DNA from 2 places in the Cobetia sp. MC34 genome. Region 2 is predicted to be linked to the other one. Evidence: riboswitches for the same ligand, from Rfam matches in the RefSeq annotation. Region 2 holds a riboswitch; the other holds the start of a gene.

Region 1 (15,743 bases), on a different contig from region 2:
CGCCTTCGAGGCGGTGCGTGACGCGCGCCCGGCCTCACGCAAGGAGGCCGACACGGTGATGGCGCAGCATGTCGATACCCCGGCCATTCGCCAGTTCCTCGCCACCAATCTGGTGCGTCTCGACGATGGCGCCATGGGCTGGCGCGTCGGGCTGGACCATATCGCGGCGGGCTACCCGCAGATCGTCGAGGCGCCGCACGGCCAGGGGCCGGTCGAGCTGCCGGCGCTGCTGCTGTGGGGCTCGCGCTCCAACTACGTGCAGGCCGAGGGCCTGGCGACGATGCGCGAACACTTCCCTGCGCTGGAAGATGACTCGCTGGAGGCCGGCCATTGGCTGCACGCCGAGCGTGCCAGCGAGTTCCAGCAGGCGGTGGTGACGTTCCTTGATCGCGTCGCACTCGCTTGAGTACGCCGAGCCGTCACTCCGAAAATTGTCAGCCGGCCGCGAGCGAGCGGGTCATCTCGCCGGTGACCACCCACGAGCGCCTGGTGGTGGCGCTGGTCACCCTGCTGCAGTTCGCCGTCATCATGGGCTTCACCATGGTGATGGCGCTGGGCCCCGACTTTGCCACCTCGCTGGGCATTCCGCTGGATCACCTTGGCTATATCGTCGGCAGTTATCCGCTGGCCGCCGCGGTGGGCACTCTGCTGTGGACGCGACACGCCGATCGCTTCGATCGCCGCTGGGCAGTGCTGGGCTTCCTGTTCGGCGCGGCGCTCTGTCACCTGATCGCCAGCTTCGCCACCGACTTCGAGACCCTGCTGGCGGCGCGCATGCTGGGCGGCCTGTTCGGCGGGCCGGCGGCGGCGACGGCGCTGGCCATCGTGATCGACGTGGTGCCGGGGGTACGCCGGGGGCGTGCCATGGGCCTGGTGATGGGCGCCTTCTCGGTGGCCTCGGTGCTGGGGCTGCCATTTGCGCTGTGGCTGTCGCAGGGCTTCGGCTGGCAGGCGCCATTTCGCGCCGTGGCGCTGTTGGCGCTGCTGGTGTGCGGGCTGCTGGCCTGGATACTGCCGCCTATCCGCGGCCATCTCGATAACCCCGAGACACGTCAGCGCAGCCGCAAGGGCACCACGATCCTGAACATCCTGGCCCAGCCCGACCATCGCCTGGGGCTGGCGCTGATCGCCACGGCGATGTTCAGCAACTTCCTGGTGATCCCCAACCTGGCAAGCTATCTGCTGTTCAATCTGGGCCTGCCGCGCGAGGATCTCGGCGGGCTCTACATGATCGGCGGCGGGCTGTCGCTGGTCGGCATGCAACTCACGGGGCGGCTGTGTGATCGCTATGGCTGTGTCTGGCCGGGCACCATCACCTGCTTGATGACGGCGCTGGTCGGCTGGGCCTTCCTGCTGCATTCGCCGGGACCGTCGCTGATCTGGATCGGCTTCGGCGCCTACATGCTGTTCTCGTCGGCGCGGCGTGTGACCCAGAATACGCTCAACAGCTTCATTCCCGCCGACCATGAGCGGGCAGCCTTCACCAGCACCCAGAGTGCCGTGCAGCATCTGAGTTCTGCCGCCGGCAGTTATGTGGGTGCCGGGCTGCTGGTCAGCACGCCGAGCGGCGCGCTGGAAGGCATGCCGCTGCTGGTCGCGGTGCTGATGATCGCGCTGGTGATCCAGCCGCTGCAGATCCTGTGGCTGTCGCGTCGCCTGGCACGCCGCTAGCGCTTGTCGAATAGGCACAAGACGGCGAGAGCGAGCCGGTCCTGAACCCAAAACGCCCTGTCGGAATCTCCGGCAGGGCGTTTTGCATGGGGCGCGCAAGTGCTCAGCGTTTCAAGAGCTCTGGGCGCTCAACGCCTCAGGGCGCGTTGACGTCGACGGCCAGATGGCTCAGCGACTGGCGCTTCTTGATCATGCCGCGCTCGAACAGGAAGTCCTCGAAGTCACGATAGCGGCCGGCATCCAGCGCGGCAGGACGCAGCGCGAAGCGCGGCAGGGTGGCGTACCAGGCTTCCTTGTTGAGCTCGGTATCCAGTGCCGGATCGGAGTCGCGGAACATCTCCCAGCCCTGGTCCGGGTGGTTGATGATCCAGGCAGTGGCTTCGCCGACGGCGGCGAGGAAGCCGGCGTACTGGGCCTGCTTGCGCTCGTAGCTGTCGCTGTTGGCGACGAAGATCAGCTCGTCATAGGTCGGCACGCCTTCTTCCTCGATGTAGAAGGCGCGGCCCTTGACGCCTTCCTGGGCCATCTGGACCAGCTCGAAGTTGCGGAAGGCGCCGGTGACGGCATCGACCTTGCGCGTCAGCAGTGACGGCGTCAGCGAGAAGTTGACGTTGGTCAGCGTGATGTCATCCAGCGTCAGGCCGCTGTGCTGCAGCATGGTGGAGAGCAGCACTTCCTCGACACCGCCGACCGAGTAGCCGACCCGCTTGCCCTTGAGGTCGGCGATCGACTGGATGTCGCTGTCGGCGCGCACCACCACCACATTCAGCGGCGTGGCGACCAGGGTGCCGATACGCACCAGCGGCAGGCCCTGATCGATCTGCAGGTGCAGCTGCGGCTGATAGCTGATGGCGATGTCGACGCGCTCGGCGGCGGCCAGCTTGGGCGGCACGCTCGGATCGGCGGGAGCGATCAGCTCGACATCAAGGCCGTGCTTCTTGAACAGGCCCAGCTCCTGCGCCAGCACCAGTGGGGCGTGGCCGGGGTTGGTGTACCAATCGAGCATGACCTTGAACTGCGTCAATGGCTGCTCGGCGGTAGCAGCGTCCTTGGCAGAGTCATTGGCAACGTCCTTCGAGTCAGCATCAGCGCTCTGTTCGTCGCTGGCGGCTGGCGAGGCATCCGCGGTCGGTTCAGCACCGTTCTTCGCCTGTTCGGCGGCGCCGGCGGTCGCTTCGACGGCTTCCTGGCTTGCCACCGGCGCGGAGGCGGCCGAGTCGCCGTTCACTCCGACTTCGGCCTGCTGAGCGACGATTTCCGGCGCTGACTGGGTGCTGGTGGCGGGTTCTGCGTCGGCGGCGTGGGCCGACATGGCGGTGGCTGGCAGGCTGCTCAGACACAGCGTGGTCAGCAGGGTGGCGAAGGCGGTGGACAGCAGTGAGGCTCGCGGTGAGCGTGTCGGCTGCGTTTTGCGCCGTGGCGCCGATGACGAAAGAGACATGGCGGAGTTCCTTGTGATCACAGGGTAGTGGTGCTGCCGTTCGTGGGCGGCAGTCGTCAGGCTCATGCAATTTGTGTCGAGCGTCGTTGCGTCTTTCGGTAACGCGATTTTGCGATCTTGCGGTCATGCGGTCATGCGGTCATGCAGTGTCTGCCCGGAGCCCTGAACGCCTCAGCTCAGGCGTGTCAGTCGGTCGCGGTGCCAGGGCATCAGGGCGCGCAGCAGCGCATCCAGCGAGAAATAGAGCAGCAGGGAGAAGGCGACCAGCACCAGCAGGGCGGCGAACATCAGGTCGATCTCCATGCGCGCGTTGGCGTTGAGCATCAGATAGCCCAGCCCCTGACTGGCACCGGCCCATTCCCCGATGACGGCGCCGATGGGGGCGGCGGTCGCGGCCATGCGAATGCCGGAGGCCAGTGCCGGCAGCGCGGCGGGCAACTGGATGTGGATCAGTCGGCGCCATGGACTGGCGCCCAGGGTATGGGCAAGATCCAGCCAGCCCTGCTGGGTCTGACGCAGGCCGTCGTAGCCGGTGGAGGCGACCGGGAAGTAGATGATCAGCGTCGCCATCACCACCTTGGACAGCATGTCATAGCCGAGCCACAGCACCAGTAGCGGCGCGATCGCGAACAGCGGTATCACCTGGCTGATCAGCAGCATCGGCAGCAGCGTGCGGCGCAGGCGGGGAATGAAGGCCAGCGCCAGCGCGGTGGCAAGGCCGAGCAGAATGCCCAGCACCAGCCCGGCCAGTATCTCGCTGATGGTGACGCCAGCGTGATGGGCCAGCAGCGGCGCCTTCTGGATCAGCACCTCGAGCACGGCCTGCGGCGTGGGCAGAATGTAGGGCGGTACGGCGGTGACGGCAATGATCAGCTGCCAAAGCCCCAGCAGGAGCAGCGCGCTGATGACGAGGTGACGCATGGCGTGCAGACGTTTCATGCGGCCTCCTCGCTATCACGCAGGCGGGCGATCAGTTGCGCCTGCGCCGGTGGCAGGGCCGGGTCATCCAGCGGCACCGGGCGTGCGGCGCCAAGCCCCGGCAGGCGTTCCAGCTCGGCGCCGTGGCCCGGGAGGCTCGACGGGCGCAGCACCAGCAGTTGATCGGCGAGGCGCAATGCCTCCAGCGGGTCATGGGTCACCATCAGGACGGTGCGGCCCTTGAGCAGGCGGCTGGCCAGATCGTGCAGCTCCAGACGGGTGATGGCATCCACCGCCGAGAACGGCTCGTCCATCATCACGACCGGCGCCTGCTGGTAGAGCGTGCGGGCGAGGGCGACGCGCTGGCGCTGACCGCCGGAGAGGGCGTCCGGCCAGGCCTGCTCACGGCCCTCAAGCCCGACCGCGGCCAGCAGTTCATGGGCAAGTTCGCGATTGCGCGGCCGCCGGCGCAGGTCATCGCCCAGCCACAGGTTGTCGATGACGCGCCGCCACGGCAGCAGCAGGTCCTGCTGCGCCATCCAGGCCACGCGGTCGGTCAGCGGCTGTCCGTCATCGGTGGCGAGGTCGAGCTGGTGGAGGTCTGACATCTCCAGACCGGCCAGCAGGCGCAGCAGCGAACTCTTGCCGCAGCCGGAGCGCCCCAGCAGTGCCGTCCAGCTACCGGCTTCCAGACGCGCGGAGATATCGCGGAACAGCGTGTGGCCGGCGTAATCGATTCGTGCGTTGTTGAGGGTGAGTCCCAGCGACACAGGCAATTCCGTGGTCAGGCGGCGTGCCGGCAGGAGGAAGCAGGTGACGCGCCGTGCAGGGCGCGCGTCGGGGATTCCCTCCGCCGGTATCAACCGGATCAGGTTCCAGGGGTTGTCGCGCGACGTATCGCTGCGGCTCTCAGCCCATCCTCGGGCACCCCCATCCAGGCCGACAGTGTAACGTCACTGTCTTGCCGGTGTCTTGTCCGACGCGGGTCAGGGGGCGGGTCAGGTGGGCGGGTCAGGTGGGCAGGGCAGAGGTGGCGTGCGAAACGGACTATGCCGATGTGCCACGCCTTGGGTATGCTGAGGATTACTGTAACAAGACGTGTAGCCCAAGGAGATCATCATGCCCGACACACCGGATCTCTCGACCTGTTCCAGTTATCCCGTTCCCCCACGGCGGCCGAGCACGGCTGAGGCCGTGGGCGAGCCGCGTCCCGTGCCCAGGGGCTGGCCCGAGGAGTCACTGACCCGACGGCTCTCGACCTATCTGGGCCAACCGCTCGAACCGCTGGCACTCGCCTGGCCGGATAGCGCCAACTGGCTATGGCGCCAGCGTGGCGGCACGCCCGGCCTCATCAAGCTGGCGCGCACCGGCCCAGACCATGACCCCTTCTGGCGCGCCATGCGCGGGGTCTTCGGCGCAGATCGCTGGGCGACGCCGGAGGGCCTGACGCGACTGGCGGGCGCCTTGCCCGCGCGTCTGCCGATTCCGCCACTGCCCCTGACCTTTCTGGGGCGTCTCGATGGCGCGCCCATCTGGCACCTGCCGTGGTCCAGCGGGCAGCCGAGTGATCTCAGCATCACCTTCTGTGAGCTGCTCGGCGACCAGCTCGGTCGCCTGCATCAGGATACGGTGTCGGGCTTCGGTCAGCCGCTGGCGCAGTCGATGCCGTTATTGCACTGGAATACCCGCGTCACGCGCTTTCTCGCCCATCACCCGCGTCGCGCGGAGCTTGGCACGCTGCTCAAGCGCACCTTCCCGGCACCGACTCGCGCGGTGTGGTGTCTGCCGGACATGCGCGCCGATCAATATCTGTGCGCCGCCACTGGCTGGGTATGGAGCGATTGGGAAGCGCTGGTGTGGGCGCCGATCGAGTTCGACTGGGCGCTGGTGGAGTTGCTGCTGGAAACGCCGGAGCAGCGTCAGGCCTTCATGAAGGGCTATTCGCGCCATGGGCGCATGATCGATCTCGATGGCCAGCGTGAGCTGTGTCGTGCGCTGTTGTGGGCGATGGAGGCCTTCGGTCCGCGGTCCTATGCTGAGCTTGCGGCAGCCCCTGCCTGGGTCTCGCCGCGCAGCCTGGCGTGAAATCCGCGTGCTGCACGCTGCAAGTACATGAAAGGTGTGAAATTTCTCTGCAGCCCCATCGCTAACATGGAATACTGTGGGTGAGTCGTCATGGACGTCACTCGAGATCTGATGTAGGGCTTGGCGGGGGAGCACTCGTGGTAGAGAACCTGAATTATTATTTCTTGCTGGCAGGCACGCTGATCGCCTTGAGCGTGTTGGCCAGCCGCGTCTCGGCGCGTCTTGGCATGCCGCTGCTACTGCTGTTCCTCGGCCTTGGCATGCTGGCGGGTGAAGATGGCGTACTGGGCATCCAGTTCGACGACGCCTCATCCGCTTACATGATCGGTAACCTGGCGCTGGCGCTCATCCTGCTCGATGGCGGCCTGCGCACGCGGCTGTCCACGTTTCGTGCTGGCCTGAAACCGGCACTGGTGCTGGCCACCGTCGGGGTCTTCATGACCAGCGGCCTGGTGGGCCTTCTGGCCATGTGGCTGTTTGATCTCACCCTGATCGAAGGCCTGCTGGTCGGGGCCATCGTCGGCTCCACCGATGCCGCGGCGGTCTTCTCGCTGCTGGGCGGTCAGGGCGTTCACCTCAATGAGCGTGTCGGTGCGACGCTGGAAATCGAGTCCGGCACCAACGACCCGATGGCGATCTTCCTGACCATCACGCTGGCCGAGATCCTGACCGGTCAGCTCTCCGGTGTCGCGTCGGGCATCATGAGCTTCCTGCTGCAGTTCGGTGTCGGCGCCGCCATGGGCATCGCCGGCGGCTGGCTGATCGCCCGTCTGATGCGCTATCTGGACCTCGCGCCCGGCCTCTATTCGCTGCTGGCACTGGCGCTGGGCCTGAGCCTGTTCGCCACCACCAACGAGATGGGCGGCAGCGGTTTCCTCGCCATCTATCTGTGCGGCCTGATGATCGGCAATCACCCCGGCCGGCATCTGGAGCACATCCTGCCGGTGCATGATGGTCTGGCGCATCTCTCGCAGATCGTGCTGTTCCTGATGCTGGGCCTTTTGGTTTCGCCCTCGACCATGCTGCAGTTCGCGCTGCCGGCCGCCATCCTCAGCGTGGCGCTGATTCTGGTGGTGCGCCCGCTGGCGGTCATCCTGTGTCTCAAGCCGTTCTTCCGCTTCCGCTGGCGCGAGCTGTGGTTCATAAGCTGGGTCGGGCTGCGAGGGGCGGTGCCGATCGTGCTGGCGATCTTCCCGGTGATCACCGGGGTCGAGAATGCCGGTCTCTACTTCAATGTCGCCTTCTTCGTGGTCATCATCTCGCTGCTGGTGCAGGGCTCGTCGCTGGCGCCGATGGCGCGCAAGCTGCGGGTGGTGGTGCCGCCGGGCGCACAGCCCAGTCGCCGCAATCTGCTCGGCATCATGCCGGTCAATGACTACGAAATGCTGGTCTATCGCGTCGACAACACGGCGCTGGAAGGCGTGGCGCTGCGCATGCTGCGCTTCCCGTCGGGGGCCAAGGTCGGGGCGCTGTTCCGCAACAAGGTGCTGATCCACCCCAAGGGCAGCACCTGTCTGCATCAGCAGGATGTGTTGTGCGTGGTGGGGCGCTCGTGTGATGTGCCGAGTCTCAACCGCATGTTCAATGGCGAGAGTCTTCAGCACGAGCAACGCGCCTTCTTCGGGACCTTCACGCTGGAAGGCGATGCCAACATGCAGGATATCGCCGATGTCTACGGCTTGACGCTCTCCCAGGGCGAGCACCACCTGACCATCGCCGAGTTCATCACCCGTCGAGTCGGTGGGGTGCCGGTGGTCGGCGACGATGTCGACTGGCATGGCATCCACTGGGTGGTGAACGAGGTGGAAGGCAATCGCATCACCAAGGTCGGCCTGCGACTGCACTGAGCCTGAATCTGTGTCAGGGCCTGAGCCTGCGCTTCACACACTACGACGCCCCCCATTGCACTGCGTGTAATGGGGGGGGCGTCGTGTTTGGACTCATCAATATCGTATTCTGTTGATGTCAGGCCAATTTGTCCGTGACAGCGCCTGGCCACCGATTGTGGCCAGCGACAAGGAGGTGACTACATGGCCAGCCCACATCCTCATCTCGCGGGCTTTCTGCGACGATTCGAGCAATTCCCGCCCGGGCTCACGGCGGATGAGAAGACCTTTCATGCCACCTTCAACATGGTCTACGTGCTGGCGGTCAGCTGCCATCTGCTCTACGCCATCCTGCTGCTGTGGCTGTGCGAGATGGGCATTCTGGCGCTGAATCTGGCGATGCTGATCGTCGATCTGGTCTGTCTGCAGCTGCACCGTGCTCGCCGTGAAGCCCTGGCGGCCACGCTGATGGCGCTGGGCACCTGCGCGCAGATCAGCTTCTCGTTGCGCTATTTCGGCTCTGAGGCCGGCTTCGACTACTTCTACTTCGGCGCCTTGCTGTGCATCTACTCGATCCGCATGTCGTTCATGCGGCGCGTTATGCTGTGCGCCGCCTGCCTGAGCATGCCGCTGCTGGCCTACATCATCCTGATGTTGGAAGGGCCGACCAATCCGCTGCCCGCCGGCTGGATGCTGGCATTTCGCATCATCAATCTGGGCGTCTTGACCATCTTCTTCACGCTGGTGCTGGTGCAGATGGGCTGGTCGGTGGAGCGCCTGCAGCAGCGTTTCGAGACGGGAGGGCGCTTCGATGCACTGACCGGCGCCCTGAGTCGCGCCGAGCTGGTCGACAGCGGGCGTGGCATGTTGATCAATAACGGGGCGCTGAGCGTGATGATGGTGGATGTCGACCATCTGGCGCTGATCAACGAGACCTGGGGTCGCCAGGCCGGCGATCAGGTGCTCAAGGAGCTGGTGCGGCGCATGCGCAGCATCCTGCGCGGGGAGGACCTGGTCGGGCGCTATGGCGGCGAGGAGTTCGTGCTGTTGTGCCCGGGGCTGCATGGCGAGCGCGTCGATCAGGTGGCAGAGCGCCTGTGCAAGGGCGCCTCGGCGTTGCCGTTCGTCATCAATGACGGCCTCAACAGTCTGGATGTCAATCTGTCGATCGGTGTCGCCCAGCGTCAGTCCGGCGACAAGGACCTGGAAGGCCTGATCGCCAAGGCTGACGTCAATCTGTTCCGCGCCAAGCAGGACGGCGGCAATGGCTTCGTCAGTGACACCCAGCTGGGCCCCGTGGGTGGGCCGGGCATCGCAGCCATCAATTGAGCGCAATTCACTGCGCGCAGAGTTTTGTGCACAGAGGTTTGCGTATAGAGATTTGCGAACAAAGCTTGGTATACAACCCGGCACGCCCCCGGAGAATGACATTCATGTCTCCGGGGGCGTGCGTGTGTCAGGGCGTCATCAGGCTTGCCCTGAGAAGAGTCAGCGGCGGTTGGGCTGGCGACGACGGCCCTTGTTTGCGGACTTGGGGGCGTAGTCGCTGTTCGAGGCCGGTACCGCGAGCTTGGGCACAAAGCCTTCCACGACTTCGCGCGTCACGAAATAGCCCAGGTGCTGCTCGATGGCGCACAGGTTGCGGAAGTCATCACGCGAGACCAGCGAGATGGCTTCGCCGCTGGCCCCGGCACGACCGGTACGCCCGATGCGGTGGACATAATCCTCGGCGGCGTCCGGCAGGTCATAGTTGACCACGCGCTGCAGGTCATCGATGTCGATGCCCCGCGCGGCAACGCCGGTGGCCACGAGATACTTGATGGTGCCGGCCTTGAAGTTGGCCAGCAGCTGCTCGCGCATTGCCTGGCTGCGACCGCTGTGGAAGGACTCGGCGGTGATGTCACGCTTCTCCAGCTGACTGACCAGCTTGGCGGCGCCACGCTTGGTCTCGATGAAGATCAGCGCCTGCTGCCACTGCTTCTCGTGAATCAGATGGCTCAGAAGGGCAGACTTGAACTCCTTGTCGACCGTGATCAGATACTGGCTGATATCCGGCGCGGTGACGTTCTCCGGTGCGACCATGATCTCGACGGCGTCCGTCACTGCGGTCTTGGCGAGCACGCGCACCTGGGCCGAGAGCGTGGCCGAGAACAGCAGGTTCTGGCGCTCCCTGGGCAGCTTCTCGACGATCTTGTTGATGTCGGCGATGAAGCCCATGTCGAGCATGCGGTCCGCTTCGTCGATGACGAGGGTGCGTGTCTCGTCGAGATGGATCGCGCGGCGAGTCAGCATGTCCAGCAGGCGGCCGGGCGTCGCCACCAGAATGTCCACGCCCTCGATCAGGCGCTGCTGCTGTGGTTCGATCTCCACGCCGCCATACATCGCCATGGAGCTGACTTCCAGATACCTGGAGTAGTGCTGGATGTTGTCTTCGACCTGGATCGCCAGCTCCCGCGTCGGCGTCAGGATGACGGCATGTACGCGCTTGGCGCGTACCTTGGGCGCCTGCTGCAGGGTCTGCAGGATGGGCAGCACGAAGCTTGCCGTCTTGCCGGTACCCGTCTGGGCGGCGGCGATCAGGTTGTCACCGGCCAGCACGACGGGGATCGCCTTCTCCTGGATGGGAGTCGGGGTCTGGTAGCCTTGCTCGGTGACGGCCTTGACGATGGAATCGCTCAAACCAAGGGCAGAAAATGGCATGGTGTCTCGACTTGTCTAAAGGGGGGGGGGCAAGCGCACATTCTGCGGCAAGGAATGTCTGGCGCAGTGATGCTCACTGTAGCCGAAAGCCCGCTGACGGCCCGGCGCATCATTGGCCATCGCTGCTCAGGCCGGGTAGCGAAGTGGCGGCGATGGGCGCTGCGCGGCAACAATGAAAAAGCCCCGCCTACCTGAAGTAGACGGGGCTTTCGGAATTCAAGGTGGTGGAGGGACAGGGATTCGAACCCTGGGTAGGCTATTAACCTACGCCGGTTTTCAAGACCGGTGCATTCAACCGCTCTGCCATCCCTCCGACTCACGGAGCGAAATACTACCGAACCTGATGAGAATAGCAAGGGGTAGGCGAAGAAAAATCTTCGGAAAAGCCATCGCGGACAATCACTTGCAGCAGGATGGCGCCGGGGTGAGGCCGCCGGAGCCGCCTGCTGGCACCAGACCATGAATCAGGTCATATGTCAGGCCACGAAAAAGCCCCGCCTACCTGAAGTAGACGGGGCTTTCGGAATCAAGGTGGTGGAGGGACAGGGATTCGAACCCTGGGTAGGCTATTAACCTACGCCGGTTTTCAAGACCGGTGCATTCAACCGCTCTGCCATCCCTCCGACTCACGGGATGAAATACTACGGATTTTTCAGTCAGGGTCAAGGGCTTAGCGTAAATTTCCTTGTCGTTCAGATGCTTGAAAGGTCGCACATGCCACAATGGCTGCGGAGACTGACGATGTCGTTGCCTTGCACGCGCCGGATGGTTGCCTCAATAGGGCTTTTCATCGTTCTGTCTCTTGATTAGGCAAACCCCTGAGGGCATGCTGGGGTCAAATCGATGAATCCATCGTAGCAACCTGAGGATAGACACCATGGCTAACAGCTCCTGGCAGGTCTCGCAGGATACCGCGAGCCGCTCGCTCAGTACTCACAAGGTACTGCGCAACACTTACATGATGCTGGCAATGACGCTGCTGTTCTCCGCGCTGACCGCTGGCGTGGCGATGAGCATGGGCGTCGGCCGCATGAACATCTTCGTGCTGCTGATCGGTGCCTACGGCCTGATGTTCCTGGTCCACAAGACCGCGAACTCCACCGCCGGCATCTTCGCGACCTTCGCCTTCACCGGCTTCATGGGCTTCACGCTCGGCCCGGTACTGAATGCCTACCTGAGCCTGCCCAACGGTGGCCAGCTGGTGATGACCGCGCTCGGCATGACCGGCATCACCTTCGCCGGCCTGTCCGCGGTGGCACTGGTGACGCGCAAGGACTTCTCGTTCCTGGGCAACTTCCTGTTCGCCGGCGCCATCGTGCTGATTCTGGCGATGCTGGCAGCGATGATCTTCAACATCAGCGGCCTGGCACTGGCTGTCTCCGCCGGCTTCGTGCTGTTCGCCTCCGCGGCGATCCTGTTCGAGACCAGCCAGATCATCCACGGCGGGCAGACCAACTACCTGCTGGCGACGGTGAGCCTGTACGTCTCCATCTACAACATGTTCGTCAGCCTGCTGGCCCTGCTGGGCTTCGCTTCCGACGATTGATCGTCAAGCGAAGGGACATGAGACCTGCAAACGACCCCGCCTCGGCGGGGTCGTTTGCGTTCGGGTGTCAGGTGGCGTGACTCGCGCTAGAATGGCGCCCATTCATGAGCAGTCACACGAGGTTCGCATGCGTTATGCTCTGGCCGTCTACGGCGGCCCCTACAGCCAGCAGGCCAGCCATTCGGCGCTGCGCTTTGCCGACGCCCTGCTGGCGCGCGGCCATCAGTTGACCACGGTGTTCTTCTATCACGATGGCGTCTACAACGCCGCCAACATGATGGCGCCGCCCCAGGACGAGCCGCATCTGCGCGATCGCTGGCTGTCACTTGCCGAGAATCACGCCACCCGCCTGCAGGTGTGTGTCGCGGCGGGGCTGAGACGCGGCATGCTCGATGAGCGCGAAGCGGCGCGGCATGGCAAGCAGGGGCATACCCTCGAGGCGCCGTTCGAGCTGACGGGGCTGGGCCAGCTGGTCGAGGCGACGCTGGACAATGACCACCTGATCACCTTTGCATGACGTCATTTCTTGTCGTCACTGATGATGATGTCACTTATCGAATGAGGAGCAGGCCATGAGCGATGTGATGACGGCAGCCCCGGCAGGCGATGACGCCGGGATAGCCGCTGGTGATCTGCTGGTCATGCTGCGCCATGGCCCGCATGGCAGCAGCTGGCTGCGCGAGGGACTTGAGGCGGCGATGGTCGCGGCGGCCTTCGGGCGCGAGGTCGGGCTGCTGTTCACCGGCGATGGCGTGATGGCGCTGCTGGAAGGGCAGCAGGTCGGGCCGCTGGGACAGAAGGGCAGTGACAACCTGCTGGCGGCGCTTGAGATGTATGACGTCGAGCGCTGCTACGTCGATGCGGCGGCGCTGCGCGCACGGGGCCTGACAGCGCAGGATGTCACGCTGTTGCCGGTCACGCTGCTCGAGCACGACGAGGTGGTCGCGCTGACAACCGCGTTCTCGCGCGTGCTGAGCTTCTGACACGTCACTGCCGCCAACGCTGGCGACTGATATGCTCGCATCAGTTTCCTGATGCCATGTCATTGATATTGATTGATGGCCAGTGGCAGTCCCAGCTTCCCTTGCCTGGATAATTGCATGAATCTACATCTACTCAATCGTTCGCCATTCTCCAGCCGCATCCATGATGATGTGCTCAATGCCATGGGTCCGGAAGATCAGCTGTTGTTGATCGAGGATGGCGTCAATGGCGCCCTCGACAACGCCGAGCAGCACCTTGCCGGGCTTGAGGGGCGGCTGTTCGCGTTGCGCGAAGACCTCGAGTCCCGCGGCCTGCTGGGGCGCTGCGCGGAGAACGTCATCGTGGTCGACGTCGACGGTTTCGTCGCCCTGACCGAGGCCGCCGACAAGACCGTCAGCTGGTTCTGAGGCGCCAGACGCTTCTCCCTTTCAATTTTCATGCAAGACAGTGAATCAGGATCTGTATGGCCAGTAGTGAAGCGGTGCGCACACTGACGCTTGATGGGCGTGATATCGGACTGGATGCGGAAGGTTATCTGGTCGATCTGGATGACTGGAGCCCGGCGCTGGCGGAAATGCTGGCCGCCGAGGAGGGGCGTGAACTGACGCCGGAGCACTGGGAGGTGATCGAGGTGTTGCGCGACTTCTATCAGCGCTTCTCGCTCTCGCCGGCCATGCGCCCGCTGAGCAAGGCGATGACCCAGCGGTTTGGCCCCGACAAGGGCCGCTCGCTGCATCTGATGCGGCTGTTCCCGGACAGCCCGCCCAAGGTGGGCGCGCGCATCGCCGGGCTGCCCAAGCCGACCAACTGTCTGTGACGGTCAGCCGCATGCATGAGTCACCTTGCCCGTCGTGGTGCGCTGCGCTCAACGCGCAAGACCCGGCAGGGATGGCGACGTACGGCGTTGTCTGCGTTACTATTCGTCACAGCGTTGCGGTGTCGGCCAGGAGGCCGATGCTGCTTCAGGTCCCGCGACATGGTCGCAAGGGCATTTGAATTCAGGCGGACAAGAGTCGACTTGCATGGGAAGAGCATTCCAGAACCGTAAAGAATCAATGGCGCGTACCTCTCTCAACAAGGCACGCGTGTATTCACGTTACGGGCGCGAGATTTACGTCTCGGCCAAGAGCGGTGGCCTCGACCCCAACGGCAACCTGAGCCTGCGTCGTCTCATCGAGAAGGCCAAGAAGGACCAGGTGCCGACTCACGTCATCGACAAGGCGATCGACAAGGCCAAGGGCACCGGCGGCGAAGACTTCGCTCTGGCGCGCTATGAAGGCTTTGGCCCGGGCAACGTCATGGTCATCGTTGATTGTCTGACCGACAACAACAACCGCACCTTCGGCGAAGTCCGCACCTGCTTCAACAAGGGCAAGGGCAAGCTGGGCGCGCAGGGTTCGGTGTCGCACATGTTCGACCACCGCGCCATCCTGGCTTTCAAGGGCGCGGAAGAGGACGAGGAAAAGGTCCTGGAAGCGCTGATGGAAGCCGACGTCGATGTCAGTGACATCGAGCTCGACGAAGGCATCATCACGGTTCTCGCGCCGACGACCGAGTACTTCAAGGCCAAGGGTGCGCTGACCGACATCTACGGTGAAGACCTCGACTTCGAAGTCGATGAGATCAGCTTCATTCCGCAGATCCATACCGAAGTCGGCGGCGATGACGCCGAGCTGCTCAACAAGATGCTCGAGCTGCTTGACGATTGTGAAGACGTGCAGCAGGTCTATCACAACGGCGAGTTCGTCTAGGCCAGCGTCTTGAACGTGATGCGACTGACGGCTTCACGCTGACTGGGATGCGAATGACAGTGTGAAAGGGTCAGTCAGAGAAAAGCCCCGTCGGCATGCCGACGGGGCTTTTTCATGTCTCAACCCTCAATACTCAACACTCTGCGCGCCTCAGCAGTGCGCGCGCTTCAGCAGTGTGCATGGTGCTGCGCTTGCGGGTCCGTCTCGCGTGGGTCCGCCATGCCCCCCTTGACGCCGTGTTTCACCAGCCAGACGTTGACGGGCCAGGCGGCGAGCAGCCCCAGACTCAGGGAAATGATCAGCGAGTTCCAGAACAGCGGCTGATGCATGCCGGCGCCGCCCGCAAGCCAGAGGTCCACGGAAATCGCCACCAATTCCATCACCACGATGGAGGCCGTCTCGCTCTTGAAGGCATCACGAATTACCTGCGGCTTGTCATCACTGCCGCCCTGCAGCATCGGGCCGACCGTCAGCAGGAAGCCGAACAGATAAGCGAAGAGGAAGGTGATGATCGCGGTGGAGATATTGCCCATGGCCAACAGGCCCACCGCCAGGCTGACGCCGACGAATTCCCCCAGTCCGCAGCCTGAATAGCAGTGCGCGACGCTTCTCAGCCCCTTGCGGGCATCACCGTTGGCGGCGATCTGGCGACGACCGGCAAAGCGATAGACCAGCAGGCCCACGACGCCGGAGTAGAGCGTGGTCAGACCCCACACCCACTTCATCATCGGGGCCAGGTGAGCATTCTTCGTGGTCAGGTCACGCACGACCCAGATCAGCGCCGGTACCATCAGCAACAGCCAGCACAGCAGCAGGCTCCA
Region 2 (15,743 bases):
CCGGTGATTGCCGACGGCATTTATTCGATCAGTGACAGGTGATAGACATGGCACAGGCCACAGCGCGTCATATTCTCGTTTCCAGCGAAGAACAGTGTGCAGCTCTCAAGACCGAAATCGAGAACGGCCGCGATTTCGCTGATGCCGCTCGCGAGCACTCCTCCTGCCCGTCCGGCCGCAGTGGCGGCGACCTGGGCGCCTTCGGCCCGGGCATGATGGTCAAAGAATTCGACGAAGTCGTGTTCAGCGCCCCGATCAACACCGTGCAGGGCCCGGTGAAGACCCAGTTCGGTTATCACCTGCTGGAAGTCACCAGCCGCACGTGAGCCTTCTGTCACGCTCATGAGATGTCATGAGCCCCTGGCAGGATGTGACGAAAACGCCCCGACCATCACTGGTCGGGGCGTTTTTTGTGGCTTAGAAAGTCAGCTTTCCTGTGCGTCAGGCGCTTGCCTAGACCTCCTGATAGAGCTGGCTGCCTTCACGCTTGAACTTGTCGGCCTGCTCCTGCATGCCGGCCATCACGCTGTCGGCATCGCCGGTCAGGCCATGCTCATTGGCGTAATCACGCACTTCCTGGGTGATCTTCATCGAGCAGAACTTCGGCCCGCACATGGAGCAGAAGTGGGCGACCTTGGCCGAGTCCTTGGGCAGCGTCTCGTCGTGGAAGCTGCGCGCGGTGTCCGGGTCCAGGCCCAGATTGAACTGGTCTTCCCAGCGGAACTCGAAGCGCGCCTTGGAGAGCGCATTGTCACGGCGTTGCGCGCCCGGGTGGCCCTTGGCCAGATCGGCGGCATGCGCGGCGATCTTGTAGGTGATGATGCCGGTCTTGACGTCGTCCTTGTTGGGCAGGCCCAGGTGCTCCTTGGGGGTCACGTAGCAGAGCATGGCGCAGCCGAACCAGCCGATCATCGCGGCGCCGATGCCGGAGGTGATGTGGTCGTAGCCCGGGGCGATGTCGGTGGTCAGCGGGCCGAGGGTGTAGAAGGGCGCCTCGTCACACTCGCTGAGCTGCTTGTCCATGTTTTCCTTGATCAGGTGCATCGGCACGTGACCCGGGCCTTCGATCATGACCTGGACATCGTGCTGCCAGGCGATCTTCGTCAGCTCGCCGAGCGTCTCGAGCTCACCGAACTGGGCGGCGTCATTGGCATCGGCCACGGAGCCCGGGCGCAGGCCATCGCCCAGTGACAGGCTGATGTCGTAGGCCTTGCAGATCTCGCAGATGTCCTCGAAGTGGCGATAGAGGAAGCTTTCCTCGTGATGCGCCAGACACCACTTGGCCATGATCGAGCCGCCGCGCGAGACGATGCCGGTCACGCGGCTGGCGGTCAGCGGCACATAGCGCAGCAGGACGCCGGCGTGGATGGTGAAGTAGTCGACGCCTTGCTCGGCCTGCTCGATCAGCGTGTCGCGGAAGATCTCCCAGTCGAGGTTCTCGGCCACGCCATCGACCTTCTCCAGCGCCTGATAGATCGGCACCGTGCCGATGGGCACGGGAGAATTGCGCAGAATCCATTCACGGGTCTCGTGGATGTTGGCGCCGGTCGAGAGGTCCATCACGGTGTCGGAACCCCAGCGGATCGCCCAGGTCATCTTGTCGACCTCTTCCTCGATGGAGGAGGTGACCGCCGAGTTGCCCAGGTTGCCGTTGACCTTCACCAGGAAGTTGCGGCCGATGATCATCGGCTCGCTTTCCGGGTGATTGATGTTGGCGGGAATGATGGCGCGGCCGCGTGCGACTTCCTCACGCACGAATTCGGCGGTGATCTCGTCGGGCAGGTTGGCGCCGAAGCTGTGGCCTGGGTGCTGATGGCCCAGAATGCTCTCGACGGATTCGCTGCCCTGATATTCCTCACGCAGCGCGATACGTCGCTGATTCTCGCGAATCGCGATGTATTCCATCTCCGGGGTGATGATGCCCTGGCGCGCATAGTGCAGCTGGGTGACATTCTTGCCCGGCAGGGCACGACGCGGGCGATGGTCCAGCTCGAAGCGCAGTGACGACAGGCGCAGGTCGGCCTGGCGCACGCGGCCATATTCACTGCTCAGCTGATTGAGCTGTTCGGTATCACCGCGCTCCTCGATCCACTGCTCGCGCAGCGGCGCCAGACCCCGGCGGATATCGATCTCGACCGCCGGATCGGTATAGGGGCCGGAGGTATCGTAGACGACGATAGGCGGGTTCTCTTCCAGGCCGCTGGAGGTCTGGGTCGGCGAGCAGCCGATCTCGCGCATGGGCACGCGGATGTCCGAGCGGGAGCCTTCGATATAGATCTTGCGCGAGCCGCTCAGCGGCGCGATGGCGGCGGCGTCGACCTGTGCTTCGCTGGCGAGGTGGCGGCTGCCATCCTTGCGACCGGCACGCGCGCGTACCTTGGGGGCAGACTCAGGCTGCGAGGCGAGAGGTGACTCGGCGGCGTTGGTGGCTTGCGGGTCTTGTGTCGTCGGGGCAGAGCTCATGCAGGTCTCCTCAAAGGGCGACGTCACGGCTGACGTCATCATGGGAAGACCGTGCGCAGGGAGAGGATGGTCGTCGCCGACTCCTTGCCAGCAGGTGGCCCGGGAGCGAGGCGGCCGCGCGCAGCGGCTGGCCATCAGCTTGATTCCTACGCCGGTCCTAACCGGTTCAGGTTCCACGGGACCCCTTGCTGGCAAGCTCGCGCGTCAGGGCGGCGAAGCATGCATGCAGGATCTCAGCCGGTTCCACCGGCACCCCGTCAAGCGTGTGCAGATTTCAATGCGAGAGGGTGTTGCCCGAAGCGTCAGGCTTGCCACGGGGAGCATTCTCGCATCCAGGCTCTGTTGGCCTGTCAGTCGTGCCATCCATGGGGATGGCGCCATCCCGAGCGGCTCATGGCGAGCGCCGGGACGTCAGTCTGTCATGACTCAAGCGCGATCGAGGCCCATCTGCCAGAAGTCGATCTCGAGTCGCGTGGCGTCCCGGAAGACATCGACCAGTTCACCCAATCGACGCTCCGAGACCTCCGAGAGTCGTGCATCCAGCCATTCGCGCTCGGCTTCGACGGCTTCCTTGAAGTCATCGCTTGAGTACATCGCGATCCAGTCCGCGTATGGGTTGTTCTCGATCTCGGTGGTGTCCTGATCGAGCAGCCACTCGGCGATCTCGCCGTAGCCGATCAGGCAGGGCGCGAGCGCCACGTGCAGATCGAGCAGGTCGCCGCGCTGGCCGCAATCGAGCACGTAACGGGTATAGGCCAGGGTGGCGCGGGATTCCGGCAGCTCGCTCAGGTCATCCTCGCTGATGCCCCACTCGCTGCAGTAGCCGATATGCAGATCGAGCTCGGTATTGAGGATGGTGTCGAGACTGGCCGTGGCCTGACGCAGCTCCGCGAGGGTGCGGCTCTTGTAGGCGGCCAGCGCCCAGGCACGCGCGAAGTGGATCAGGAACAGGTAGTCCTGCTGCAGGTAATGGCGGAAGGACTCCTCCGGCAGACGACCTTCGCCCAGCTGGCGAACGAAGTCGTGCTCGAGATAGTCACGCCATTCCTCGGCGCAGGCACTGGTCAGGTCGTTGAAACTAGGCATGACGCATCCCTCGGTGAGCGTGCTGACGACCCGTGATGTGGCGGCAGGTCTCTGGCGCAAGCGTGGCCAGTACCGGAACAGGAGCAGGGGAAAAGCGGGGGAGGTGCCGACAGTCACCGTGAGAAAGTGGTGACGATATCGAGTGGCATCGCTTCGCGCTTGATCCCTACGCCGGTACTAGCCGGATCAGGTTCGGCGGGATCGTCATTCACGCAAGGACATCGCCTGCGCATGACATCTCAGCCGGTCTTACCGGCACCCCGTCAAGCTGTGACATATGAGTCACGATGCATCGAGTGTAACAGCCCTGCGGCGCAGAAGAAGGGCAGTGTGAGCAAAAATGCATACGACTTTGGGAGGCATGCCGAACGTGTGAAGAGCCTCAAGCGGGCTTATAAAGAGCCTCAGACGGGCTTGTGATGAGCCTCAAGCGGGTTTGTAGAAAGCCGTGAGCGGGTTCATGGAAAGTCTCAAGCGGCAAGGTCGGCCATGAGCGCCGGCAGGTGGCGCGACAGGCGCGCAAGGTCACGCGGCTCATCGACATCCCAGCTGGTCGGCAGGCAAGCGGCCGTTCTCCCGGCCCGTGCCAGCAACGCCAGGGTGTCCCGGCAGACATGGGCATGACTCCAGCGGGGCAGCAGAAAGGCTTGCGGGCAGGGCGCCTTGAGGCCGATCAAGCCATAGCCGCCATCGTCGGTGGGCTGCAGCACCGCGTCGTGAGTGCGCAGTCTGTGGGCTGCCTCGCGCAGGCGCTGGCTGTCCAGTGCCGGCAGGTCGGAGCCCATCAGCAATACCGGCCCCTCGGGCAGATGTCGGGCCATGGCCCGGGACATTCGCTCACCGAGCTCCCCCTGCGGCTGTACCTCGAAGGTGAGGTCGGCAGAGGCATCGACAACGCTTCGCAGCCGGGCTTCCAGCGCTGCCCGCAGAGCCGCCTGTTCAGGTGCCTGACTCGACGGCTCGGCAGCGGGCGTCAGCATCACCACGACCTTGCCGAGGCGCGCGGCGCAGGCGTGGTCAACGATATGGCTCAGCATCCGCGCATAGAGTCGAGCTGCGCCCTCGGGGCCGAGTGCGGGGATCAGGCGTGTCTTGCAGTGGCCGGCGATGGGCAGGCGACCGAAGATGATGAGAGTCGGGTGCACCTCTGACGCGACATCAGCGGTGGGCAAGGTAGGCAACGCCGTATCACGCATGGGGCATACCGCGCTGCTCACAGGCCTGCGCCGCGGCGCGATAGCCGTAGAGGCGTGCCAGACGTGCAGGGGAGACGCCACACCAGGCCGCCAGCCGCAGCCCCCACATCTTGGCGATGGTGCGCCAGACGCCGTGGGTCTCCCAGCGTCGACCGCTGGTCGTGACGCGCGCCGTCAGGTTCATTGGCGGGGTCAGATGCTTGAGCTGGGCACTCAGCCAGATATCTTCCATCAGCGGCATGTCGGCAAAGCCGCCGATGGCCTCGAAGGTCGAGCGCTGCACGAACTGGGTCTGGTCGCCCGTGCTGATGCTGGTCAGCCGCGAGCGCAGATTCATCATGGCGGCGATCATCGGTAACCACGGCGACTCGCCCTTGATGCTGACATCGAAGCGGCCCCAGTCGCTGCGGCGATGCGTCGTGATGGCCTCCTTGAGCAATGCCAGCGCATTGTCGGGCAAGTCGGTATCGGCATGCAGAAACAGCAGCCATTCTCCGCGTGCACGCGCGGCGCCGGCATTCATCTGGCGTGCCCGGCCCGGCTCACTGCTCAGCACGTCATCACACAGCGGTCGGGCCAGTGTGGGGGTGCCATCCGTCGAGCCGCCATCCACCACGATCACTTCACAGTCCCCGCCCGCGCGCAGGCGACTCAGGGCAATCAGGGTTTGCACGATGCCGGCTGCCTCGTCATGCACCGGCATCACGATGCTCAGCCAGGGAGCGCGCGTCAGGTGCGTGCATGTGCTCGACAGGGAGTCCCGGTTGGCGGGCGTCCGTGATGCTGGGGGTGGCTGCTGGTTCATGGCGGCAGGCTCCGACGATGGCGTATTCGTTGGATCATACGCAGGAGTTCGTAGGCTGGATGCACGAGCGAGATACGCTCTCTCAGCGCGTCATCGTTCAATAAACGCTTGGCGTCGACCCAGTGTCGCTCCATGGCCACACAATGCCTAGCTGGCCATTGGGTGCACGCGAGGGCACAGGACTACATTTCTGTAATTTGAAGGCGGGGCATGCAAGGCAGGTTTTCAGAATCTTTAGCAGGCAAGCGCTGCATTCATCGGCCCTATTTATAGGCCCTGTCCATAGGCCCTAACCATAGGCCCTCTGCCAAGCAGCTCCTGGAAAGAGAGCCTGAAGAGAGTGCTTGGACAAGAGGGCTTGGAGAGAGCGCGTGACTAAGGGCCAGGGCCTCGTTTCTCAAAAGCCCGTTCTGCTGAAGGTCAGGCCATCAATCGAAGGTGAGGCGATAGAGGCCAGCCGCGCCACTATCCGAGGTGAAGTACAGGCTGCCATCAGGGCCGAACAGGACATCGAGCGGGCGAATCCAGCGCTGACCGCTGCTGCTGTCCTGCAGACCGGTCAGTACCGGCACCAGGCGTGCTTCAGTGTCTGGCGTCGCCAGCTTGAGGCCCAGCAGGCGAGGCTCACGGCGACTGGCCGGGTCGCCCGCGGCGTTGCCGGAGGACGCCGTGCCCCAGCTGCCGTGGACTGCCACCACGACATCCATGTCTGCAGCCAATGGGTGCTCTGGCGGTACCACCGCGATTCCCATCGGTGCACTGCGAGCGGGGATCTCGGCCAGTGGCGCTGCAATCTCGTCACGCTCGCGCGGTGAATCGCTCGTGATGCAGTCATCCGCCTGCCAGTTGCCATCGATCCACTGATACCAGGGCATGCCATGGAAGCTGCCTTCGCGGGCAGCAACCACCAGCTCGCGAGGTTGCTCATAGCCCCAGTGGTCGGGCCCGTTGTTGGTGGCCAGCAGGCGCGGCTCACCTTCCCTACCTGGCTGCCAGGCGAGGCCTACCGGGTTGCGCAGCCCGCTGGCCCAGGGCTGCCAGTGCGGCGCATCGCCGGATTCCTCAAGGCGCAGCACGCCACCGCGGCGTTCACTGAAGGAGTAGCCCTGCTCGCTGCCTGCAAGGTATTGATTCGAGCAATTGCCCTGGATGCCCAGCGCTAGATAGAGGCCACCATCAGGCCCGAGACTCAAGGTGCGCGAGTTGTGGCCACCGCCGCCGGGCAGGGCGATCAGCTCACGAAAGTCATCGCGGGTGAGAGACTCGCCGGGTGAATAGTCGGCGACCAGCAAGGCGGCGGTGGTCGCGACATAGAGCTTGTCGACGCGCACCACCAACGAGTGAGGATAGCCCGACAGTTCGACCAGCGTCTTCACGGCAGAGAGGTTGCCGTCCGGCGTCAGCTGAGCGCGATAGACACGCTCGGCCCGCGAGCCGATCAGCAGTTCGCCAGCATCAGTGAGGTGCAGCATGCGTGGACTGTCGAGCGAGGCCAGCCGCTCGAGCGTGGCGCCCTCAGGCAGCTTGAGCGCAGGGGCATCGCTGGGCACTTGCTGAGCGCTCACCAGCGACAGTGAGGAAGCGGCATTTGTCTCTGCCTGGGCTGGCAGAGACAATGCGAGACAGGCCGCCGCGGCACTTGCGACCAGGCGTGTCGCCACACTTGTTGCCAACCTTGTCGCCAAGCCTGTCACCAGACTTGCCGGCAGGCATGTCGATACTGCCCGGGACAGGGAGGGGCGCCGGGGCGATGCGCTTGTGAGGTGAGCGGCGTGAGTCTCGATCGGCATCCTTGCCTCCTGTCATTGAGCCATGCGCATTCAGTCTGGGAGCTGATGGCTTGATCCGCCAGTGTTGCCCTCAGCCGCGCTTGCTGGCCTTGCGGCGATGCTTGAAATAGCGGCGCCAGCCCTTGAGCGAGAAGAAGGAGTAGGTGCGCGCATAGAAGCGGGATTCCTGCCAGCCCGGTTGTTGCTCCATTTCCTGCGGGCTCTTGCGCCAGCGCTTGTATTCCCACTGATACTGGGCCGGCGCCAAGGCGATCGCCGCTTCCACCGAGGCATTCACCCCGCGTGCCGAGGCGACTTCCTCTTCGCAATAGACACCCTCATCCGCGGCGAGGAAGTGGATGGCGAAGCCATGGCCATCTTCCAGACGCTGGGCGACACCGGTGACGACGCGCGCATCGGTTCTCGCCACCAGCTTGGGCAGCAGGGTAGCGGTATAGGCGGGGCGGCCATAGAAGTCGGCGAAGACGCCGCTGCCACGGCCCGGCTCCTGATCCGGCAGTATGCCGATCGCTTCGGCGCGCTTGAGTGCCTTGAGCAAGGCAGCGACGCCACGCGAGTTGGTGGGCACCAGGCTCGCGCCCATGCGCTCACGGCCATTGCGGATGATCGGGTCGAGGCGCTCGAACTTGGGTGGCTCGTACATGGCGGTGAACGGGAAGTGGCTGGAGAGCCAGAAATTGAGCACTTCCCAGTTGCCGAAGTGCGGCGCCAGCACGATGACGCCGCGCCCCTCGGCGCGGGCCTCGTCGAGCAGGTTGCGGCCGTGGACCTCGAGAATCGAATCGCGCACGGCGTCTTCATCGCCCAGCCACACCTTGCCCAGTTCCAGCATGGTGGCGGTGGAATGCGCGAGGCTGTCGCTTGCCAGACGCGCGCGCGCCTGCCTGTCGAGCTGCGGGAAGGCCTGGCCCAGATTCTGGCGCGTGACCCGGCGCTCGCGGGGGTTGCACAGCTGCACCACACGCGCCAACGGGCGCGCCAGCCACCAGAGCTGGCGGGTGCTGAGCCCGGACAGTCGTTGCCACAGACAGGCCACGGAATTGGCCTTGAGAGGAGTCAGGCGCTGTTCCATGGCCTGTTCGAACCGCTTGAGAGTCTTGTCCATCGTCACACGTGAAGTTCCGGTGGTCTGGCGTGAAAGATCGCGCCTGTCTGACGCGAAGGCAGGCGCCGTGACATCGTCAGGTGTCGCGGTGCCGCACTCGAATGATGCTCATTGTGCCAGAGGGGGGCGGTGCCTGCAGGCTCCATCGTGGCAGGCGCAAGACACTGGCGCGGGGTATCATTCAGCACTCAGACAGTCGCCACCTTCGATACGTTCACCTGCTGCGGAATTGCCCGTGCTGCCGCGGTGTCGCGCGTGGCGCCGAGTCGTCACCGCCAGCCGTGTGGTGACGTCGACCCTCATCGCCAGTGTCCCTTGCCGCGGAGCCCTGATGTCAGCCCCTGATTCCCTCGTTCTCTATCCGCCTGCGGATACTGTCTGCCCGCTGTGTGAGGCGTCCCAGAGCCAGCATGTACTGCACCTGGTACAGCGACGCAGGCCGTGCCCCGACACCGGTCAGCGACCGCCCGCCGACGAGCGCGATTACCTGCGCTGCCCGGAATGTCATCTGCTGTATCTGGCGCCGTCCCAGCGCCTGGATGCCAGGGCGGAGCAGGATATCTACGACCAGCACGAGAATGACCCGGCAGACCCGCGTTATCGAAGCTTCCTGGCCAAGCTCTTCACGCCGATGTGCGAGCGGCTCGCGGCTGGTGCCAGCGGGCTCGATTTCGGCTGTGGGCCGGGGCCTGCCCTGGCGCAGATGTTCGAGGAGGCGGGCCATCCGATGGCGCTGCACGACCTCTACTATCATCCGAACCCGGCAGCGCTCACCCGCCAGCATGACTTCATCGTCAGCACCGAGGTGATCGAGCATCTCTACGCGCCGGGCGAGGTCTTCCGCCAGTGGTTACGCTGTCTCAAGCCCGGCGGCCTGTTGGGGGTGATGACGCAGCCCGCCTCGGATGACCCGGAGGCGCTCAGGCGCTGGCACTACCTGCGTGATCCGACGCATGTGTGCCTGTTCAGCCCAGCGACCTTTGCCTGGCTTGCGCGCACGCACGGACTCGAGCTTGAGCAGGTCGCCAACGACATCGTCATCTTCCGCGTGCCACAACCGGTCTAACAAGAGCGCGGAGCAGGGCGTGGGACAGGCCGCGGGACAGGGCGCGAGTACAGGGCATGGATAGGGCGCAGGAAAGCGCGCAGCGACACCCAAGACGATATTGTCGCCAAATGACGCAAAAAGGCTTGGATTTGGCGCGGACTGTCACTATATTGCCCGCGCCTTGACGTATTCTCGCAGGGCAAATTCCCCCTCCCGACGATATCCGCACCTTGCGGCATTGGCTGATCGCTGACTGGCGGCCGGCCGAGGATCTGGTCATGCCCCGTCATCTGCTGTTGATGTCCCTTGCGCCCCTGCTCGGCCTTGCCTTGCTGGGGATCGGTAACGCCATGCTGACCTCGCTGGTCCCGTTGCGGCTGTCTGCCGCCGGCGTCTCGAGCGAGGCGATCGGCCTGATCAGCTCGGCCTACTATCTGGGCCTCGGGCTCGGCGCGCTGGTCAACGACCGCCTGCTGCTGCGCATCGGCCATATCCGCGCCTATGCCGGCTTCGCCTCGCTGGTGGCGGTCGCGGCACTGGCCATGGGGCTGGGCGATCACCCGGTGGTGTGGTTCCTGCTGCGCATGATGATCGGCTGGTCGCTGGTCGGGGTGTATCTGGTCATCGAGAGCTGGCTGCTGAGCGCCGCCGATCCCGCCGTGCGCGGGCGTCTGCTGGCGCTTTACATGATCGTGCTCTACGGCGCGGGTGTGCTCGGTCAGCTGCTGCTGGGCGTGACCGCCATGCTGAGCCTCGAGGCGGCCTTCATGCTGGTGGCGATGCTGGCGGCGGCCTCGGTATTGCCGCTGGTGCTGCTGCCGCGTGTCTCGCCGCTGATCGAACAGTCCGAGCCCCTGAGCCCGTGGCGCCTGATTCGCATCACGCCGACGGGCGTGTTCGGCTGTCTGGCCTCGGGACTGGTGGTGGCGGTCATCTACAGCCTGCTGCCTCTGGCACTGGGCGATGGCGGCACCCTGAGCACCGCGGAGATCGGTCAGCGCATGGCGCTGGTGATTCTCGGCGGCATGCTGCTGCAGTACCCCATCGGCCGCTGGTCTGACAGCCACGATCGCCAGCAGGTGCTGATCATTCTGTCGATCGCCATCGTCGGCTTCGCCGCCTTGCTGATGGGGCCGGCGCGCGAGGGTATCGCCCAGCTGACGGTACTGTTCCTGCTTGGCGGCGCTGCCTTCACCCTCTATCCGGTGGCGGTCAGCCACGCCGCCGATCGTGCGCCCGCCGGTGCCCTGGTGCGCATGAGTCAGGGCCTGCTGTTGATCAACGCGGTGGGGTCGACTCTGTCACCGCCGGCGGTATCGCTGCCGATGGCCGAAATGGGCGCGATGCCCGGCATGGCGCTGAGTCTGGCGGTGATGGGTGGCGGCATGCTGCTCTTCTTCGTCTGGCGACGAGTGATGCGTCCGGCGCCGCAGCCGTTGGCACCCTTCGAGACCCATGCCCCGCAGACACCGCTGGGCACCGAGCTTGCGGTCGGGCCTGAATTGGTCGAGGCCGCCGAGGAGCACCTGCGAGACGCCGAGGCCGATGACCCGCTGGTCGAGGTCACGCGTGAGCTGGTCGCTGACATGCCGGAGCTGATCACGGATGCCTCGCTGGACAGCCTCGAGGAGATCGAGGTCAAGGAGGAGCAGGCGCTGCATGACGAGCAGGCCTTGAATGACGAGCAATCATTGCAGGACGCGCAGCAGCAGGTGCTGCCACGCGATGACGCGGCGCTGGCGCGCGACTGAGGGCCGCTGGCGCGGCGCTGTCCAGACCTGTCTGGCCGGGCCTCCCCGCCCCGGAGTCAGCGTGCGGGATCGACCAGATTGCCCTGTGAGCTGTTGCGCCGGAACCAGCCGGTGACACTGGCGCGCGCCTGATGCGTCGGCAATACCTCATGGGGGATCTGCTCGGAGAGGAAGCACACGAAGGTGCCGGCCTCGGGGGTGACGCGTGCCATTTCGCGGCTGTCATCCTCGGGGTTGTAGAGCACGATCTCGCCGCCGCCATCGCGCGGCCAGTCCTCATTGAGATAGAGCACGCTGGAGATCAGGCGATTGCCGCGGCCGCGAAAGCTGTCGAGATGCTTCTTGTAGAAGCTGCCGACCGGATAGTGGGCGAAATGGGCCTCATACTCGAACAGCCCCAGATAGAGGGCACGGTTGAGCTCATCCTTGAGCATGTTCATCGCTTCCAGATAGGCGCGCTGGGCACGCGAATTGCGGTCCAGCCAGCGAATCGCGTCGCCGCGGATGTCCGGGCGCAGATCATGCTCGCGTCCGCGCCCGATACCCGCCGCCGTCAATTGCTGCCGCGTCTCAAGCTCGGTCAGTTCGTCATTGAGCTGAGCGATGACCTGGCGCGGCAGGAAGTCGGGGCGCACGCTGTAGCCATGCTCGACCAGTTCATCGATCAGCAGGTTCAGCGCGACAGGGTCCAGCAGTGGGGCGGGTGCAGGTGCAGCGGGCATCAGGCGCTCCGAACGGGAAGTGGCGTGGCATCGTGGGCGAGGAGTTATAGTCCAGTGCCATTGTCGGTGCAATATCGTCGGGGCAATGGCAGTGCTGCAATGCCATGGGCAATGACATCAGGGCAATGGCGAGCCGCTCGGCGGGAACACACCTTGTCTGGTTCAGCTGCTCAGGAGCTCAGTAACTCAGGAGTTCAGGATCTTGAGCTTCAGGGCCGAGGCGGCACCGGGCGCGGCGGCAGATGGCGCAGCGGGGCACCAGGCGGTGGCGCTGCCTTGAGGCTCACGGCATGGCCGAAGCCGATGGCCATCAGTTCGACCAGCATCATCGAGGACAGCCCCCACAGCACCTGGTCGGCCACGCGATAGCTGGGCACGTACCAGGTCTCGTCACCGACGGTGATCACGTCGGTATGCTCGCGCTCGTCCTTGAGCAACATGCTCAGCGGCATCTCGAAGATCTGCTCGATCTCGCCGGGGTCTGCGTGCAGCGGCAGGTCGGCGGGAATGCGCCCGACAAAGGGCGTGACGCGCATGCCGTGCAGGGAAATCACGTCGCTCAGCTGGCCGAAGACCTCCACGGCGCTGGGCGGCAGCGCGACTTCTTCCTCGGCTTCGCGCAGCGCGGTGGCCAACAGATTGCTATCATCGGGTTCGGCCTTGCCGCCGGGGAAGGCCACCTGGCCGGGGTGCTGGCTGAGATGGCTGGCACGACGCGTCAGCAGCAGCGTCGGTTCGGGACGATCGATCAGCGCGATCAGGACGGCGGCGCGTGGCAGCTGGTGGTCGGTCGCAAGGGGTTGATGTGCTTGCAGGCGTTGGCGCAGGGCTTCTAGCATGTCGTTTCCTCGTAGGCTTTCATCATGTGGCGCGAGGGTCCTGGCGGTCAAGGCGACTGCCATGCCGCTGGGCCCACCGCGCAACGAGGAAGCGGAGACGGGATGTCACTGAAGGGCGCCTTGAGATTTCATGGGAGAGCGAATGAATTATTGCAGTCACTGTGGTGAAACGGTGCGTCTGGCAGTGCCGCAGGGCGATGATCGTCTGCGCTACCTGTGTGATAGCTGCGGCATCATCCATTATCAGAATCCGCGCATCATCGCGGGCACCCTGCCGGTGCGGGATGGCAAGGTGTTGCTCTGTCGGCGTGCCATCGAGCCACGCCTGGGCTATTGGACCCTGCCGGCCGGCTTCATGGAGAACGCCGAGACTACCAGCGACGCCGCTGCCCGCGAGACGCGAGAAGAAGCCGGCGCCGAGGTCAAGCTGCAGGGGCTTTATACGTTGATCGACCTGCCGCACATCAATCAGGTCTACATGCTGTTTCGGGCCGAGCTGATCAGCGATTACTCAGCGGGCGTCGAGAGCCTCGAGGTGGCGCTGTTCGCCGAGGAGGAGGTCCCCTGGCAGTCGCTGGCCTTCCCGACCATGGAAGTGACGCTGCGCCGCTACTTCGAGGACCGCCGCCACGGCGAGGGTGACGAGCATTTCCCGCTGCATCTCGAGCAGATCGACCTGGAAACCCGCGAGCACTTCTTCAACACCACCTTCCTGCCCGCGAGCTAGATCGTCTGGCCATTGCTGACCTCGCGTGCCTCGTTCTTCGGGGCGCGCGGGGTCAGAACGTTTCCAGTCGCCAGCAATCGAAGGCGACTTCTTCATAGGGATGGGCCTCGCGCAGCGCCGCCACGGCAGCGGCGATGAGCGAATCGTCACATACCAGCTCTATCTTCAGTTCGGCGACGCGCTCCAGCGTGCCGCAAGTCCCGATATGCGGATTGGCGCTGGCCAGTGGCCGAAACTGGCCGGTGCCGCGTGTCTCGAAGCAGCAGGCCTCGTAGTCGCCGATGCGCCCTGCACCGGTGGCGAAGACGGCTTCCTTGACGGGTTCGGCGTCATTCTCCGGGACGAAGAACGCAAGCTTGTACATCGGATGACTCCTGGCAGAAGGGTGAGGGGGCGCTGTCATCAGGTGGCCCTGATCGACAGGGGTGCGTCAAGCGTGGCAACGGATGCTGGCAGTGCCTGCGTCACGCTCCCGGATGATGGCATAATGCGCGCTGCAACGGCCAAGGACATCGCCATGCTCAAATGGATCAATATCTCACTGCTGCTGCTGCTGGCACTGCTCCAGTATCGGCTGTGGTGGGGCGAAAATGGCATCACCGAATTATTCGATATTCGCGCACGCGTGCAGCAGCTTTCCAAGGAAGATGCGGTGCTGGACAACCGCAATCAGCGGCTCGGCGCGGAAGTGGTCGACCTCAAGAATGGTCTGGCGGCCATCGAGGAGCGTGCACGCAATGACCTCGGCATGGTGCGCAAGGACGAGCAGTTCCTGTGGGTTCCCAACGTCGCGGTGCCGGAACGCAAGGCGCCATCACCCGATGAAGTGGCGGACGGTGCGCTGGAGGGCAAGGGCCTGGAAGGCGGGCTGCCCAAGGTGATCACGCCATGATGCCGACAGACGCCTCGCGCGAGCCCCGTCTGTGGTATCTGGTGCCGGCCGCCGGCGTAGGCAGTCGCATGCAGGCCGACCGCCCCAAGCAGTATCTGGAGCTGTCGCCCGGCGGCTGCGTGCTGGAGGCGACGCTGGCGACGCTCAAGCGCGCGCTGCCCGAGGCAGGACTCTGTCTGGTGCTGGGCGCCGACGATGGCTATTTCTCGCCGTCGATGGTGCCGTGGCAGGACTGGCTGCGCGCCGATGGCGGCAGCGAACGTGCCGACAGCGTGCTGGCAGGCCTGGATTGCCTGAGCCGCCACGCCCATGACGATGACCTCGTGCTGGTGCACGATGTCGCGCGTCCCTGCGTTCGCGAAGCCGATATCCATGCGCTGGTGGCGACCGCTCGCCGCAGTGCCGATGGCGCCATCCTCGCGGCCCCCGCCAGTGACACCATGAAACGCGCCGCGCCGGCCGGCGACTCCCGCCCGCATGGCGGTGGCGATGGCGATGAAGAGCGTGCGCCGAGCATCGCGCACACCGAATCCCGCGTCGGCCTGTGGCATGCCTTCACGCCGCAGGCCTTCCCGCTGGGCCTGTTGCGACGGGCGCTGCGTGAAGCGCTAGGGGAGAACCCCGCGCTCATCACGGACGAGGCCTCGGCACTGGAGGCCTGTGGCCGTGCCCCCGTGCTGGTCGCCGCCGCCCGCGACAATCTCAAGATCACCCATCCGGAAGACCTCGCCATGGCGCGCCTGCTGCTGGCCGCGCGCGAGGCGCTTCCCGATAGCCCCCGGACGTCTGCCTGACATGACTGAGCAATCTGCAACACCCGCTGCTGCCACTACCTCTGCGCAATCCGCGACCTCTTCCCAGCCGGCTGGCCATGTGCCGATGGCCCTGCGCATCGGCCACGGCTTCGATGTGCATCGCTTCGGCGATGGCGATCACCTGATGATCGGTGGCGTGAAGATCGCCTACGAGCATGGCTTCGTGGCGCACTCCGACGGTGACGTGCTGCTGCATGCGCTGTGCGATGCGCTGCTCGGCGCCTGTGGCATGGGCGATATCGGCAAGCATTTCCCGGACACCGACAGCGAGTGGTCCGGCGCCGATAGCCGTGGCCTGCTGCGCCACGTGATCGGGTTGGTCAATGCCGCCGGTTTCGGGGTCGGCAATGTCGATCTCACCGTGATGGCGCAGGCGCCGAAGATGGCGCCGCACATCCAGGCGATGCGGGAAGTGATCGCCGAAGACCTGCGCGTGCCGCTGGCGGTCGTCAACGTCAAGGCCACCACCACCGAGCGGCTCGGCTTCACCGGTCGCAAGGAAGG

What was found. A riboswitch is a leader RNA that binds a small molecule or an ion and turns the genes downstream of it on or off. The one in region 2 is predicted to bind thiamine pyrophosphate.
Region 1: it holds a riboswitch for thiamine pyrophosphate, as region 2 does, so the genes downstream of both, IZU87_RS09240 (ABC transporter ATP-binding protein) here and tenA (thiaminase II) in region 2, are expected to answer to the same signal.

Annotation. Positions count from the first base shown of each region.
Region 1 covers NZ_JADPPY010000013.1:71,862-87,604, forward strand. The annotation lists gene IZU87_RS09220 (alpha/beta fold hydrolase) at 1-406, shown strand, start outside; gene IZU87_RS09225 (MFS transporter) at 403-1,671, shown strand; gene IZU87_RS09230 (ABC transporter substrate-binding protein) at 1,808-3,112, opposite strand; gene IZU87_RS09235 (ABC transporter permease) at 3,284-4,051, opposite strand; gene IZU87_RS09240 (ABC transporter ATP-binding protein) at 4,048-4,800, opposite strand; TPP riboswitch at 4,859-4,972, opposite strand; gene IZU87_RS09245 (phosphotransferase family protein) at 5,150-6,115, shown strand; gene IZU87_RS09250 (potassium/proton antiporter) at 6,253-7,962, shown strand; gene IZU87_RS09255 (GGDEF domain-containing protein) at 8,146-9,270, shown strand; gene IZU87_RS09260 (DEAD/DEAH box helicase) at 9,430-10,641, opposite strand; tRNA gene IZU87_RS09265 (tRNA-Ser) at 10,864-10,954, opposite strand; tRNA gene IZU87_RS09270 (tRNA-Ser) at 11,174-11,264, opposite strand; gene IZU87_RS09275 (Bax inhibitor-1/YccA family protein) at 11,519-12,187, shown strand; gene tusD (sulfurtransferase complex subunit TusD) at 12,315-12,704, shown strand; gene tusC (sulfurtransferase complex subunit TusC) at 12,760-13,170, shown strand; gene tusB (sulfurtransferase complex subunit TusB) at 13,288-13,578, shown strand; gene IZU87_RS09295 (TusE/DsrC/DsvC family sulfur relay protein) at 13,635-13,988, shown strand; gene IZU87_RS09300 (YebC/PmpR family DNA-binding transcriptional regulator) at 14,194-14,922, shown strand; gene IZU87_RS09305 (DUF4396 domain-containing protein) at 15,090-15,743, opposite strand, start outside.
Region 2 covers NZ_JADPPY010000011.1:90,142-105,884, reverse strand. The annotation lists gene IZU87_RS08315 (peptidylprolyl isomerase) at 48-326, shown strand; gene thiC (phosphomethylpyrimidine synthase ThiC) at 454-2,463, opposite strand; TPP riboswitch at 2,590-2,730, opposite strand; gene tenA (thiaminase II) at 2,890-3,549, opposite strand; TPP riboswitch at 3,696-3,822, opposite strand; gene IZU87_RS08300 (TIGR04282 family arsenosugar biosynthesis glycosyltransferase) at 4,020-4,745, opposite strand; gene IZU87_RS08295 (TIGR04283 family arsenosugar biosynthesis glycosyltransferase) at 4,738-5,448, opposite strand; gene IZU87_RS08290 (PQQ-dependent sugar dehydrogenase) at 5,979-7,211, opposite strand; gene IZU87_RS08285 (lysophospholipid acyltransferase family protein) at 7,411-8,445, opposite strand; gene IZU87_RS08280 (class I SAM-dependent methyltransferase) at 8,777-9,511, shown strand; gene IZU87_RS08275 (MFS transporter) at 9,772-11,244, shown strand; gene IZU87_RS08270 (2OG-Fe(II) oxygenase) at 11,301-11,966, opposite strand; gene IZU87_RS08265 (CoA pyrophosphatase) at 12,176-12,805, opposite strand; gene IZU87_RS08260 (NUDIX hydrolase) at 12,948-13,532, shown strand; gene IZU87_RS08255 (YqfO family protein) at 13,585-13,896, opposite strand; gene ftsB (cell division protein FtsB) at 14,020-14,424, shown strand; gene IZU87_RS08245 (IspD/TarI family cytidylyltransferase) at 14,421-15,218, shown strand; gene ispF (2-C-methyl-D-erythritol 2,4-cyclodiphosphate synthase) at 15,304-15,743, shown strand, end outside.